2 linked regions of the Granulicella sibirica genome follow. Each later gene encodes a partner of the first gene's protein in a complex. Links are inferred from orthologs where the notes say so. Each region holds a gene or a part of one and is shown on either strand. Other genes may lie near its edges.

Region 1 (5,556 bases):
AGATAGAAGAGGCGATCCTGAAGTTCGATGGAGCCGTCGGTCATCTCTGGATAAATCTGGGGAGCGGTATTTGAGACGAGGCATCCGATGCAGTGCTTCCATGGTCTGAATCCGTGGACGTACCGGCCCCAGAGATGTTTGAACTTCATGGGAGCAGTGTTGAGGCCGGAGATCGTAAGGTGCATGGGCCATCGTAGCCTACACGGTAGATCCCGGTGGCGCTGCACCTCGAAGCCTACGGTTCATGGGTTCGGAGAGGTAGCGAGCGGTGAGCCAGCCCAGGGGCGCGGTGAGCAGGGGGATCGCGAGGAACCAGAGCAGAAGTGGTCCGCGATGAATTTTGGCGTAGAGCATAGTTCCCCAGACGATGAGGAACTCGTGGGTGAGATAGACCTCGTAGCTGTGGCGTCCGTACCAGCGGATGGGAGCGGTCCACGGGCGTCCGCGGCGTGGGCGGAGAACCGTTGCGAACATGATGAGGCAGGCTCCCAGAGCCAATGTGCTTTCAGCGATGCCACTGCGGCCGAAGGGGCGCATCCACGTGTAGCGAGGCCAGATGATGATCCAGAGGATCGTGGCTGCGCCGATGACGTTGAGAGCGATGAGGAGCGCTGGTCTGATGGGGCGCTTTGCGAGGTGGTTAGTGAGGAGTGCGGTGAGGCAACCGAGGGCGATGCCATCCATGCTGGCCAGGTAGGAGGTGTCCCTCCACATGTCGTTCGCGGGCAAGACGCTTCGGGCAAGGGGGCCGAGGATGATGAAGGTGGTGAGGATGGTGAGGAAGATCCATCTGCCGCGTGGGAGGCGGAAGGCCAAGAGGCAGACGAGGGGGAAGAAGACGTAGAACATCTCTTCGACCGAGAGGCTCCAGAGGACGTCCCAGTTGGCGGGGAGGTAGGAGTGCATTTTGATGGCTTCGAGCCAGTTGAGGTGGAAGGTGAAGGCGGAGAAGAGGGCTAGGGGAAGGGTGGTTCCCTTGACGCGGAAGCCTGCGGCGTGGGTGAGGTGGAGGACGCTGAGGATTGCCAGCAGGGATAAAAGAAGGGGCGCGATGCGGGCGAAGCGGATGCGGTAGAAGGTTGCGGGACGCATGTTCTCGAGTCCACCGAAGCGGCGGAGCGAGGTGAGCGTGATGAGGAAGCCGGAGACGGCGAAGAAGAGGGTGACGCCGTTGCCTCCGTTGCGGAAGAGGATGTACTGCAGGCGCGGGAGGATGTGCTGATCGAGTTGGAAGCCGGCGAAGTACATGCGCAGCCAGAGGTGGAGCAGGACGACGGAGAGGATGGAGAGGCCGCGGAGCAGGTCGACACCCGCGAAGCGTGGGGTGACGGGCCCGGAAGCTTCGTTCGGGGTCATGGGTCGATGGTATCGGGGTGTGGGGCAGGTGGAGGGGGATGTGCCGTTATACTCAACAGTGCGATGAGTGATGAGAATCAGGTGAATGTTGGCGAGGCTGTTGCGGTGGAGGAGGCGAAGGCCGCCGCGCCGCAGACGATGAACATCAACGAGATTATGGCGCTTCTGCCGCACCGATACCCGTTCCTTCTTGTCGACCGGGTGCTTGAGGTGGAGCGGAAGACTCGGATCGTCGCCATCAAGAATGTGACGATCAATGAGCCTTTTTTTCAGGGACACTTTCCTGGGTATCCGCTGATGCCGGGCGTGCTGATGGTCGAGGCGATCGCGCAGACGGGCGGGGCTCTGCTGCTGTCGGAGATTCCGGATCGGGACTCGAAGCTGATGGTGTTTACCAGCATTGAAGAGGCGAAGTTTCGGCGGCCGGTGACTCCGGGGGATCAGCTACGGATTGAAGTTACGGTGCTGCAGTGGCGGAGCCGTGCGGTAAAGATGAAGGGTGTGATCACAGTTGAGGGCAAGACTGTTTGCGATGCGACGGTGATGTGTCAGGTGGTGCCTCGGGCGGCGAAGAAGGCCGTGGAGGCGGAGGGCGCTTGAGCATCCATGCGACTGCGATCGTTGCAGAAGGCGCGAGAGTTCCGGACTCGTGCAGCGTGGGGCCTTACTGCATCGTTGGCGCGGATGTGGTGCTGGGTGAGGATTGCAGGCTGGTGTCGCATGTGGTGCTGGATGGGCATACGACGTTAGGGGCGCGGAATAGGGTGTTTCCGTTTGCGAGCCTTGGCTGCTCGCCACAGGATCTGAAGTATGCGGGCGAACCTACGCGGCTTGTGATGGGGGATGACAACACGGTGCGGGAGTCGGTGACGATCTCGCGGGGGACCGTTGGCGGTGGGGGCGTGACGACTGTCGGGTCGGGATGTTTGATCATGGCTTATACGCATATCGGGCACGACTCGCATATCGGCAACGGGTGCATCTTGGCGAACTCGGCTACGCTAGCGGGGCATGTGATTGTCGAGGACTATGCGGTCGTGGGGGCGCTTTGCCCGGTGCACCAGTTCTGCCGGATCGGAAAGTACAGCTATATCGGTGGGGGCACGACGATCACGCAGGATGTACTGCCTTTCTCGCTGACGAGTATCGAACGGAATAACCATGCGTATGGGTTGAACAAGGTCGGGCTGGAGCGGAGGGGATTCACGCCGGTGCAGATCAAGGAGCTTCGGCATGCGTATCGATTGCTGACAGGCTCGAAGATGAATACGAGCGATGCCCTGAAGGCGATGCGGGAGACGCTCGAGGGGTCTCCTGATGCGGAGCATGTGAAGTATCTGGTTGAGTTTATTGCGGCGAGTGAGCGCGGGATCATCAAGTAGGTGGGTGTGGCTTCGATGGGCGAGATTTCGATCAGCGATACTGGGCGGCTCGGGCTGATCGCTGGGAACGGGCGCTTTCCCTTTTTGTTACTGGAGGCGGCTCGGGCGCATGGGTTGACCGTGGTGGTTGCGGCGATCAAGGAAGAGACCGATGCGGAGATGGATGTGAGGGCGGTACATGATCCGCAGGTCATTGTGCACTGGCTTTCGCTTGGGGAGTTATCGAAACTGATCGAGACATTTCAACGTGAAGGTGTGGCTCGGGCCGTGATGGCGGGGCAGGTGAAGCATAAGCAGATCTTTTCTTCGATACGGCCGGACTGGCGGCTGGCGAAGCTTCTGATGAGTCTGCGAACGCGTAATACGGACATGCTGCTTGGGGCTATTGCGAAGGTGCTTGGAGACGAGGGGATCGAGTTGATTAGCTCGACGGCTTATCTTGAGCCTCTGCTGGCGAAGGTTGGGGTGTTGACGGCGCGGGGGCCATCCGATGAAGAGCAGAAGGATGTGGCTTATGGACGCTCGGTGGCGCGTGGTCTGGCGGCGTGGGACCTGGGGCAAACGGTGGTGATCGCGGGGCAGGCTTGCGTGGCGGTCGAGGCGATGGAGGGAACGGACGCGACGATCCTGCGGGCGGGTGAGTTGTTGCGGGGTCGAGGTGTTGAGGAGACACTGCTGGGAAGTGCGTTGACGGTGGTGAAGGTCGCGAAGCCAAACCAGGATATGCGGTTCGATGTGCCGGTGATCGGGGTGGCGACGATTGAGGCGATGAAGAAGGCAGGGGCCACTTGTTTATGCGTTGAAGCGGGGCGGACGCTGCTGTTCGATCCGGAGGCGGTGGTGAGGACGGCGGACGGAGCGGGGATCGCCATTGTGGGCGAAAGTGCTTCGCAGGTTTGAGGGCTTCGTGACACAACCAAAGCGGGGCGGGCGTAGTATGGCTAGTGCGTGCCTGGGCGCTCGTGTTGTGCGCGAAGCTTCTGACCCCGGCACCGATAGGGAGTGAGAGATGATTCGCAAAGGACTTCTGGGCAAAGCTCTTGGTGTTGCCGCTGTGGCAGCCGCCGTCACTGTAGGCGGTTTTGGACTGAAAGCTCACGCTGCCGCAGGCGATTCCGTTCAGCCGGGTGCGGTCGCACCCAACTTCACCCTGCCTTCGCAAGAAGATAAGCCCGTGTCGCTGACGGACTATAAGGGCAAGTGGGTTGTGCTGTACTTCTATCCGAAGGACCAGACGACGGGATGCACGATCGAGGCACATAACTTCCAGCGGGACATGCCGAAGTACACGGCGGCGAACGCGGTGGTGCTTGGCGTGTCGCTCGATACCGTGGAAGGGCACAAGGCTTGGTGCGCGAAAGATACGTTCAGCTTCAAGCTGCTAGCGGATCCGGATCATAAAGTTGTGGATGCGTATGGCGTTCCGGTGAAGAGCATGGGCCCGATGAAGTTCGCGAGCCGCGAGACATTCCTGATCAACCCGGATGGCAAAGTGGTGAAGGTGTGGCCGGACGTAAAGGTCGCGAACCACAGCGAAGAAGTGCTTGCCGAGATCGCCACGGCGAAGTAATAAGGTAGGGATGAAAGGCCCGGTTCCTCAAGTGAGGAGCCGGGCCTTTTTCTGTTAGGGCGACCGTAAGACCGCGAGGAGGTGCTTACTTCTTGGCAGCGGTCTTCTTGCTCGCAGCTTTCTTTGCCGGGGCTGCCTTCTTGGCAGTCTTCTTGGCTGGGGCGGCAACCTTCTTGGCGACCGTCTTCTTTGCCGGAACCGCTGTCTTCTTAGCGGGGGTTGTTTTTGCCGGAGCCTTCTTGGCTACCGTCTTCTTCGCCGGAGCCGCCGTCTTCTTCGCTGCTGCTTTCTTCGTTGCCAAGGGAGTACCTCTCGTTAGTAGTTTTGTGCTGCCGATGCTCTTTTTGGCGGTCGCCTTCTTAGGAGCGACCTGACCGCCGCGTTGAGCACTCGACTTCTTCGCGGCAGATGTTGGAGTGGATTTTTTAGCGGCCTTTTTCAAGGTTGCGCCCTTCTTGGCGGGGACGGATTTCACCGGCGTTTTCTTCGCCGGGATCTTTTTGGCGGCCTTCTTCAGCGGCGCGGCCTGCTTGAGCGGAGCGCTCTTCTTCGCAGAAGCCTTGACTGGAGCGGCCTTCGCAGAAGCCTTGACTGGAGCGGCCTTCGCAACCACCTTCACGGGCGCGCTCTTCTTGGCGGAAGCGGCTTTGATAGGCGCAACTTTCTGGGCTGGCGCCGGGGTTGTCTTCGTGAAAGTCTTTTTAGCTGCGATCTTTTTAGAAGCGATCTTCTTCGAGGCGACTTTCTTTGCCATCTTCTTTGCTGCTGGCTGATTCGATGGCAGGCTCTTGAGTGCTTCGCCTACGCTGACTGCTGCGGCGCTTGGTTCCGGCTCTTCGGATAGCGAGGTAGCCGGCGTGTATCCATCGACTGGGTTCGAGGGAGCGGCTTCGAGCTCTGCGTCCTCAGAGTGAGTGCCGGTGTGAAGGAGAGCGTCGGGACCGGGCTGCGCGGTGCCGGCTGTGTCGGCACCCTCGTCGTCTTCTTCATCATCATCGGAGGTCAATGTGACCTCGTCTTCTTCGTCATCCTCTTCGTCATCAAACTCGTTTGAGTTTAGCGACTCGTCGTTCGTCTCATCGTCATGAGCGGCTGCAGCCTGCAGCCTGATCGTCTCATCCAGTTCCATTATTTGTTCCCCTCACTGCCTGGCCGCGAAGCAACTTAGATCTTCGATGCGCTTGCTTGCTTCATGATTGCATGTAAATCATTCGTTCGATGTTGTTATCGGTACGGATTCTAAGCAAC
Region 2 (5,485 bases), on another replicon or contig:
ATCGGAGTAGAAAGCAAGCACATGAAGCGTAGCAGGCTGCTGCGTCCGCGCCACACCGCAAGCCATCAACGCGCAGAGGAATAAGAGGAGGCGCTTCATTTGCCCGCCGCCCACACGATCGAGTTATGAAAGAGGGTGGTGAACGCCTTGTCCTCGAGCAGCTCCGGATGATGCCCCATGAAGAGGTACACGTTCCTCGCCTTCACATGCTCGTTCGTCCAGATCACCGGATGATCCCCCATCTTGATATCGCTTGAGGGCTTATAAGTGTTCTCATCCACACTGGCAAGCACGCGCACGTTCGGTCGCGGCGACCGGCTCCACGTATACCACTCCTCCTGCTTGATCGTGAACGAACCCGGGATGTTCCGCATCACCGGATGGTTCGGAGCCTCGACCGTAACAACCCCATCCGCAAAGGTGGGAATGTACTTCGTGAAGCGGATCTCTCCCATGAACTCCGAAAACCACGGCCACATCTGCGTCCCATCGAATTCACCTAGCAACGTCGCATGATGAAACCCGACCCATCCAATCGTTCCATTCTCAATCGCGTCGTGGAATGCGCTCATCGCCGTGGGCGTCCAGTTATACGGGGGATAGTTCAACTGGAGAAATACCTTGTACTGCGAAAGGTACGCCGCATCGATCTTCTGCGTGTCTTCGATGTAGTCGATCGTGAATCCATCGACGGTTGCTTCATGAGCGAGCCATATCTTTGCCGCATCGACGAAAGGCTTATGAATCCCACCCGTCTCCGCGATAGCAAGCACCTTGTAAGTCGGCGCGACCGGCGGCTTCGCCTGCCCGAAGATCCTTCCAGCACAGCCAATCACAAGCAGCATCGCGGCAAGATACGAAGGAAGAAAGCGTCCATTCAGAGGCATCGTCAAAGTCCTGTCTCGGGAATTCGGTACTATTCTAGGTGTCTGCGTGAAGAAGATATGAGGTAAGGTATGACATTCGTATTCGGCAGGCCCGGCGCCACTAACAAACGTTTCTTTAGAAAGTCTACTTTACCCCATGCCCCGCGTCTCGCCGTATTCGCATTCTTCTTGAGTTACGCGGCGCTAGGAGCACAAACGCCCGAGGCCGTCGCCACCCTCGTCAATCGCACGGGAATCGTCCTCAGCGAGAGCACAGGCAAGGTCTACGCCGTCGACCGCTCGCACGATTCAGTCGCCGTCATCGACGAGAGCGGAGCCACAAAAACCATCAAGGTCGGCGTCGGCCCCGAGGCGCTCGCGATGAACAACCGCACCGGCATGCTCTACGTGGCGAACTCCGGAGACAAAACCGTCTCGGTCATCGACAGCAGGACCGACGCCATCGTCGCCACCATCCCCACGCCCGCCCGCGCCTACGCCATCGCGTCGGACGACACCGCGAACAAGGTGTACGTCTCACTCACCTTCAGCAACCTCCTCACCGTCATAGACGGCAAGACCAACACGGCATCCGATATCAAGACGGGTTCAGCCGACGCCATCCTCGTCGATGCGAAGCGCAAGCAGATCTACCTGCTCGGATACGAGAGCGATGCCCTCACTGTCGTCAACACCGAGACGCAGGCAATCAGCAAGCTTCCTGCAGGCGCACTCCATCTCTGGGGTCTGGCGCAGTCCGAGCGCACTCTCTTCGTCTCGCATATCCAGGATTCCTCCATCGCCGCGATCGACGTGGAAACAAAGTCCATCCGCAAGATCGACACCGGCGCGATGCCGAGCGCCATCGCCGTCGACTCCACCACCGGCAACGTCTTCGTCGCGAACTACGGCGACGGCTCTGTCACCATCATCGACGGAGGCATCGGCAAGGTTCTCGCCACCATCACCGTCGGCGAACATCCGCAGGCCATCGCTATCGACGCAAGCCGTGGTGTCGCCTACGTCGCCAATGCCGCCGACAACACCGTCACGCTGATCGACGAAGCCACCCGCCGCGCCATCAAGACGGTCAAGGCCGGCGACCACCCTTACGCGCTCGTCGTCGACCCGAAGACCCATACCGCCTACGCCGCCAACCTCGGCAGCACGGCCTTCACCGTGCTCGGAAACTAAGCGTTCGTCTCTTCAGCCACCGAAAGCTCAACGCCCTTCGCCTCGGAGCCCGACGCCGTCACCGCGGCCACCACGACCGCCACAACAAGCACGGTTCCCGAGAGCACAGGCCCAAGCATGCCACCCGCAAAACGCTGCGCCAGCCCTGCCTGAAACACCCCGTTACGCGACGACAAGAGATTCCCAAGCTGATACGCGAATCCCGGAAAGACCGCACGCACCGGCCCCGGCGAAAGCTCGTTCAGGTGCGCCGGAATCACGCCCCACGCTCCCTGCACCATCAACTGCATCATGAAGCCACCAGCCGCCATCGCCACCACCCCATGGGACCACGCCCACAGCGGAATCATCGGAATCGCCAGCAGGGACGAAACGACAATCGCCTTCCTCCTCCCAAAGCGCTCCGAGAGCGAACCGCACACGATCCCCCCGCATAGAGCCCCAAGGCTCCCGACGACAATCACCAGACCAACCATCCCCGACGACAGCCCACGATCCTTCTCGAGGAACGTAGGATACAGATCCTGCGTGCCATGGCTGAAACTCGTGAACGCCGTCATCAGCACAACCAGAAAGAGAAAGCTCGGGAGATAGGTCACCAGCTTGCCCCACTCGAACCCGACATGCGGATTGCGCGTCTTTTCCGCCTTCGCCTCAAGCCACGTCGGCGACTCCTCCACCTTGAACCGCAGGTAGAAGGCAAGCAGGGCCGGCGACGCCCCGATCATGAACAATACACGCCACGGCGTCCATATCCCCGTCCCATGCAGGTGTGAAAAGAGAAGCCCATAGGTCGCCGCCGCCAGCAGGTTGCCGACGACATACCCTTCCTGTAGCACTCCTGAAAAGAACCCGCGCCCGCGCGCCGGTAGCGTCTCAAACGCAAGCGCCGCGCCGACGCCCCACTCCCCGCCCATCGCGACTCCGAACAAAGCCCGGCACACCAGAAATAAAGGAAGAGTAGGCGCAATCGCCGACGCAAGTTCGAACACCGAAAACGCGATGATATTCACCATCAGCGTTGGCCGTCTGCCCCAACGCTCCGCCATCAGGCCGAAGAGAAAAGCCCCCACTGGCCGCATCGCAAGCGTCCAGAAGATCGCCTCCGCCACCTGCTTGATGCCCACGTGGAAGTCCGTCGCGATCGCCTTCAGACACACCGTCAACAGGAAGAAATCGAACGCATCGAGCGTCCATCCAAGAAAGCACGCGAAGAACGTGCTCCGCTGTGTCTTCGTCAATCCACGCCACTCCGCGAGCATGCCCATAGGTTCGCCCATCCTAGCATTTGCCAGGAGCGTTTCGCGGGATTGTCATCGGGAGGAATCGAACAGCTCAGCCCCGCGGCGACGCGGTGGCCTGCTTGAAAAGCAACCTACTCCGTTACATCTTCGAACGCAGCGGCGTGGCCTGTGCGACGGGGAGCACATCCGGGTCAGCCGTGTACTTCTTCAGCAACTGGTGATGCAGGCAGTAAAGCGCGAGCTCAAGCCGGTCGGAGACCCCAAGCTTGTCATATACCTTGCGCAGGTAATTCTTGATGACCTGCTCCGTCGTCCCGATCTGGTAGGCGATTTCCTTGTTACGCATGCCGCGCGTGATGCAACTGATAATCGCCAGTTCCTTCTTCGAGAGCTTCGGCTGTGTCTTCGGTCCGGTCAGCGAGGTCGCCTGTGCACGGTACGCATCGATCACCCAGCTAACCGACTGGTTGTCGATCCACGTCTCGCCCGCGGCGATCTTCCGCACGCACTTGATCAGCAGGTCCGGCGTGATCGACCGTGGAACCACTCCGCGCACGCCGCGGCGGTAGAGTTCTACCGTGTTTGCCTCGTCCGTCTCCACCACCTGCACAATCAGTTTCGCGTCGGGAGCCGTCCGGACGAGCTCCGGAATCGCGTCCGTCGTCCCTGCAATCAGTTGCCCTTCGAGAACAACCACATCCGTGGGGTAGCGCTGCAACGCTAGGTAAAGGTTCGCTAACGACTCGGCCTGGGCGACGACGCGAATGTCGTCCTCCACCGCGAATACCTTCCGCATGCCAACGCGATAGATGGCCTGAGAATCTGCAAGAATAACCCGGATCCCAAGCTGTTTCGATGCTTCTTCAGCCATTTCTTGAGATTCCAGAGTCTGCCCCCCCGTTTCCGACATAATATCCCTAGCCTCCGAGTACATATTCGTCAATCACTGCTGCGGCGAGGTCATCCGTCAACCGTCTCTGATGACGTACGATGCGTCCAACACAATGGATGATGAGATCTCTTGCGTTGCCCATGATAGCTGCCGGCATCGTCATTGTGAATTCGATCCGGCTGTCAACCTCGGGCAGCCTGTCACCACTGAACAGAAGTCCGTTCGCCGAAATATCTTCGGTCATCGCCTCACACCGGCCGTGTTCGGTCTCGAGCCAGATTCCCATGCGAATGGGAAACCGGACGGCGGAGCGCACCGGCGTATCGGTCATCAACTTCTGCCAGTCTGTTACCAAGATGCATCCTCCAGCCGCGTTGCGTTATAAACCTTTATGCCGGGTAAAGCGCTGCCGACCCGCCAATCCATTCCTGGTCCCGATTGTGATCAACGCCCATCATCAATCCGCGTCCCATTCGTACCAGGCTGATCACCGGTTCCATCCTTCCGCCTTCCGGCCACAGATACATCACCCGGATCTCCGCCTGGGTCATCCCGTGCGGAGTTTCGATCACAGGTTGAAAATGTACTCTTTCCTGTAACAAATACAAACTTCTCTCTTCAACCGGGATCGCTTCCAGCTCTGCGTCCGTTGGGGCGAACTGGATCCCCTTCCCGGCAAAGGAGTACAAAGGCTTCAACAGCACTTCATTTCGATCCGAGGGCAGCTTCGTTCTGCCCTTTCCATCAAACCAGTCGTTCAAAAATACCGCTGCCGGCACCGATGCGTGGTCGAGATACGGAAGCGAGAACTTGCTGATCCGAAAAAACCAGTTCGGATGCCCGGCCCACTCCACATCCAGATCGTCGCAGTACCGAAAAGCCAGCTCGATCCCCTTGCGCTCGATCTCATCGACGATTGCCCGGTTGAATACCCTGTGTATATCGACCAGTTCGCCTGAATCGTTCAGGTAAAAAAGCTTGCGGCCAACCTTTTCCAGTTTCGCTACATCCACGGTCACAATTCCAAGCCGCTCTTCGTACACCTTGAAGTCTGGAAGCGTCTTTTGATGCTCCGGCTCAACCTCAGCCAGGACAACGTGCTTCGGGTCATGCTTCCCAACGATCACCCGGCGCAGCAGCTCCCAATAACTCGCCTCATCGTGCCCGCCAAGATGCCACCGAAGTTCCTTGGGCAAATCGAAGACCGAACAATACTCCCGCGAAAGGACGTCCTGATAGCCGAAGACCGAAGGGAACGCCTGCATCTCCACTAGCTTCGGCTTCAGCGA

The links. Proteins that work in one complex are often made in the same cells at the same time.
Region 2: the proteins of lpxA (region 1) and GRAN_RS19140 are in contact, whole or in part, in a crystal structure (PDB 4J09), measured with the Escherichia coli proteins. The link is inferred for Granulicella sibirica from one-to-one orthologs.

Annotation. Positions count from the first base shown.
Region 1 is NZ_RDSM01000001.1:2,524,029-2,529,584, forward strand. What follows is about bases 888-3,845. They hold lpxA (acyl-ACP--UDP-N-acetylglucosamine O-acyltransferase), read left to right. Parts: upstream 888-1,952; coding sequence 1,953-2,738; downstream 2,739-3,845. Other genes in these bases: GRAN_RS10525 (acyltransferase family protein), read right to left, coding at 888-1,356; fabZ (3-hydroxyacyl-ACP dehydratase FabZ), read left to right, coding at 1,420-1,956; GRAN_RS10540 (LpxI family protein), read left to right, coding at 2,754-3,638; GRAN_RS10545 (peroxiredoxin), read left to right, coding at 3,748-3,845. Outside these bases: GRAN_RS10520 (hypothetical protein), read right to left, coding at 1-185; more of GRAN_RS10525, read right to left, coding at 199-887; more of GRAN_RS10545, read left to right, coding at 3,846-4,308; GRAN_RS25885 (hypothetical protein), read right to left, coding at 4,394-5,437.
Region 2 is NZ_RDSM01000003.1:617,526-623,010, reverse strand. The notes cover bases 1,193-4,079. They hold GRAN_RS19140 (MFS transporter), read right to left. Parts: upstream 3,329-4,079; coding sequence 2,057-3,328; downstream 1,193-2,056. Other genes in these bases: GRAN_RS19135 (response regulator transcription factor), read right to left, coding at 3,444-4,079; GRAN_RS19145 (YncE family protein), read left to right, coding at 1,193-2,060. Also shown: GRAN_RS19155 (ThuA domain-containing protein), read right to left, coding at 1-99; GRAN_RS19150 (ThuA domain-containing protein), read right to left, coding at 96-887; more of GRAN_RS19145, read left to right, coding at 1,056-1,192; more of GRAN_RS19135, read right to left, coding at 4,080-4,175; GRAN_RS19130 (PilZ domain-containing protein), read right to left, coding at 4,222-4,551; GRAN_RS19125 (ATP-grasp domain-containing protein), read right to left, coding at 4,586-5,485. UniProt on the Escherichia coli protein: Probably transports across the inner membrane the two dehydrated forms of N-acetylneuraminate (Neu5Ac), 2,7-anhydro-N-acetylneuraminate (2,7-AN) and 2-deoxy-2,3-didehydro-N-acetylneuraminate (2,3-EN).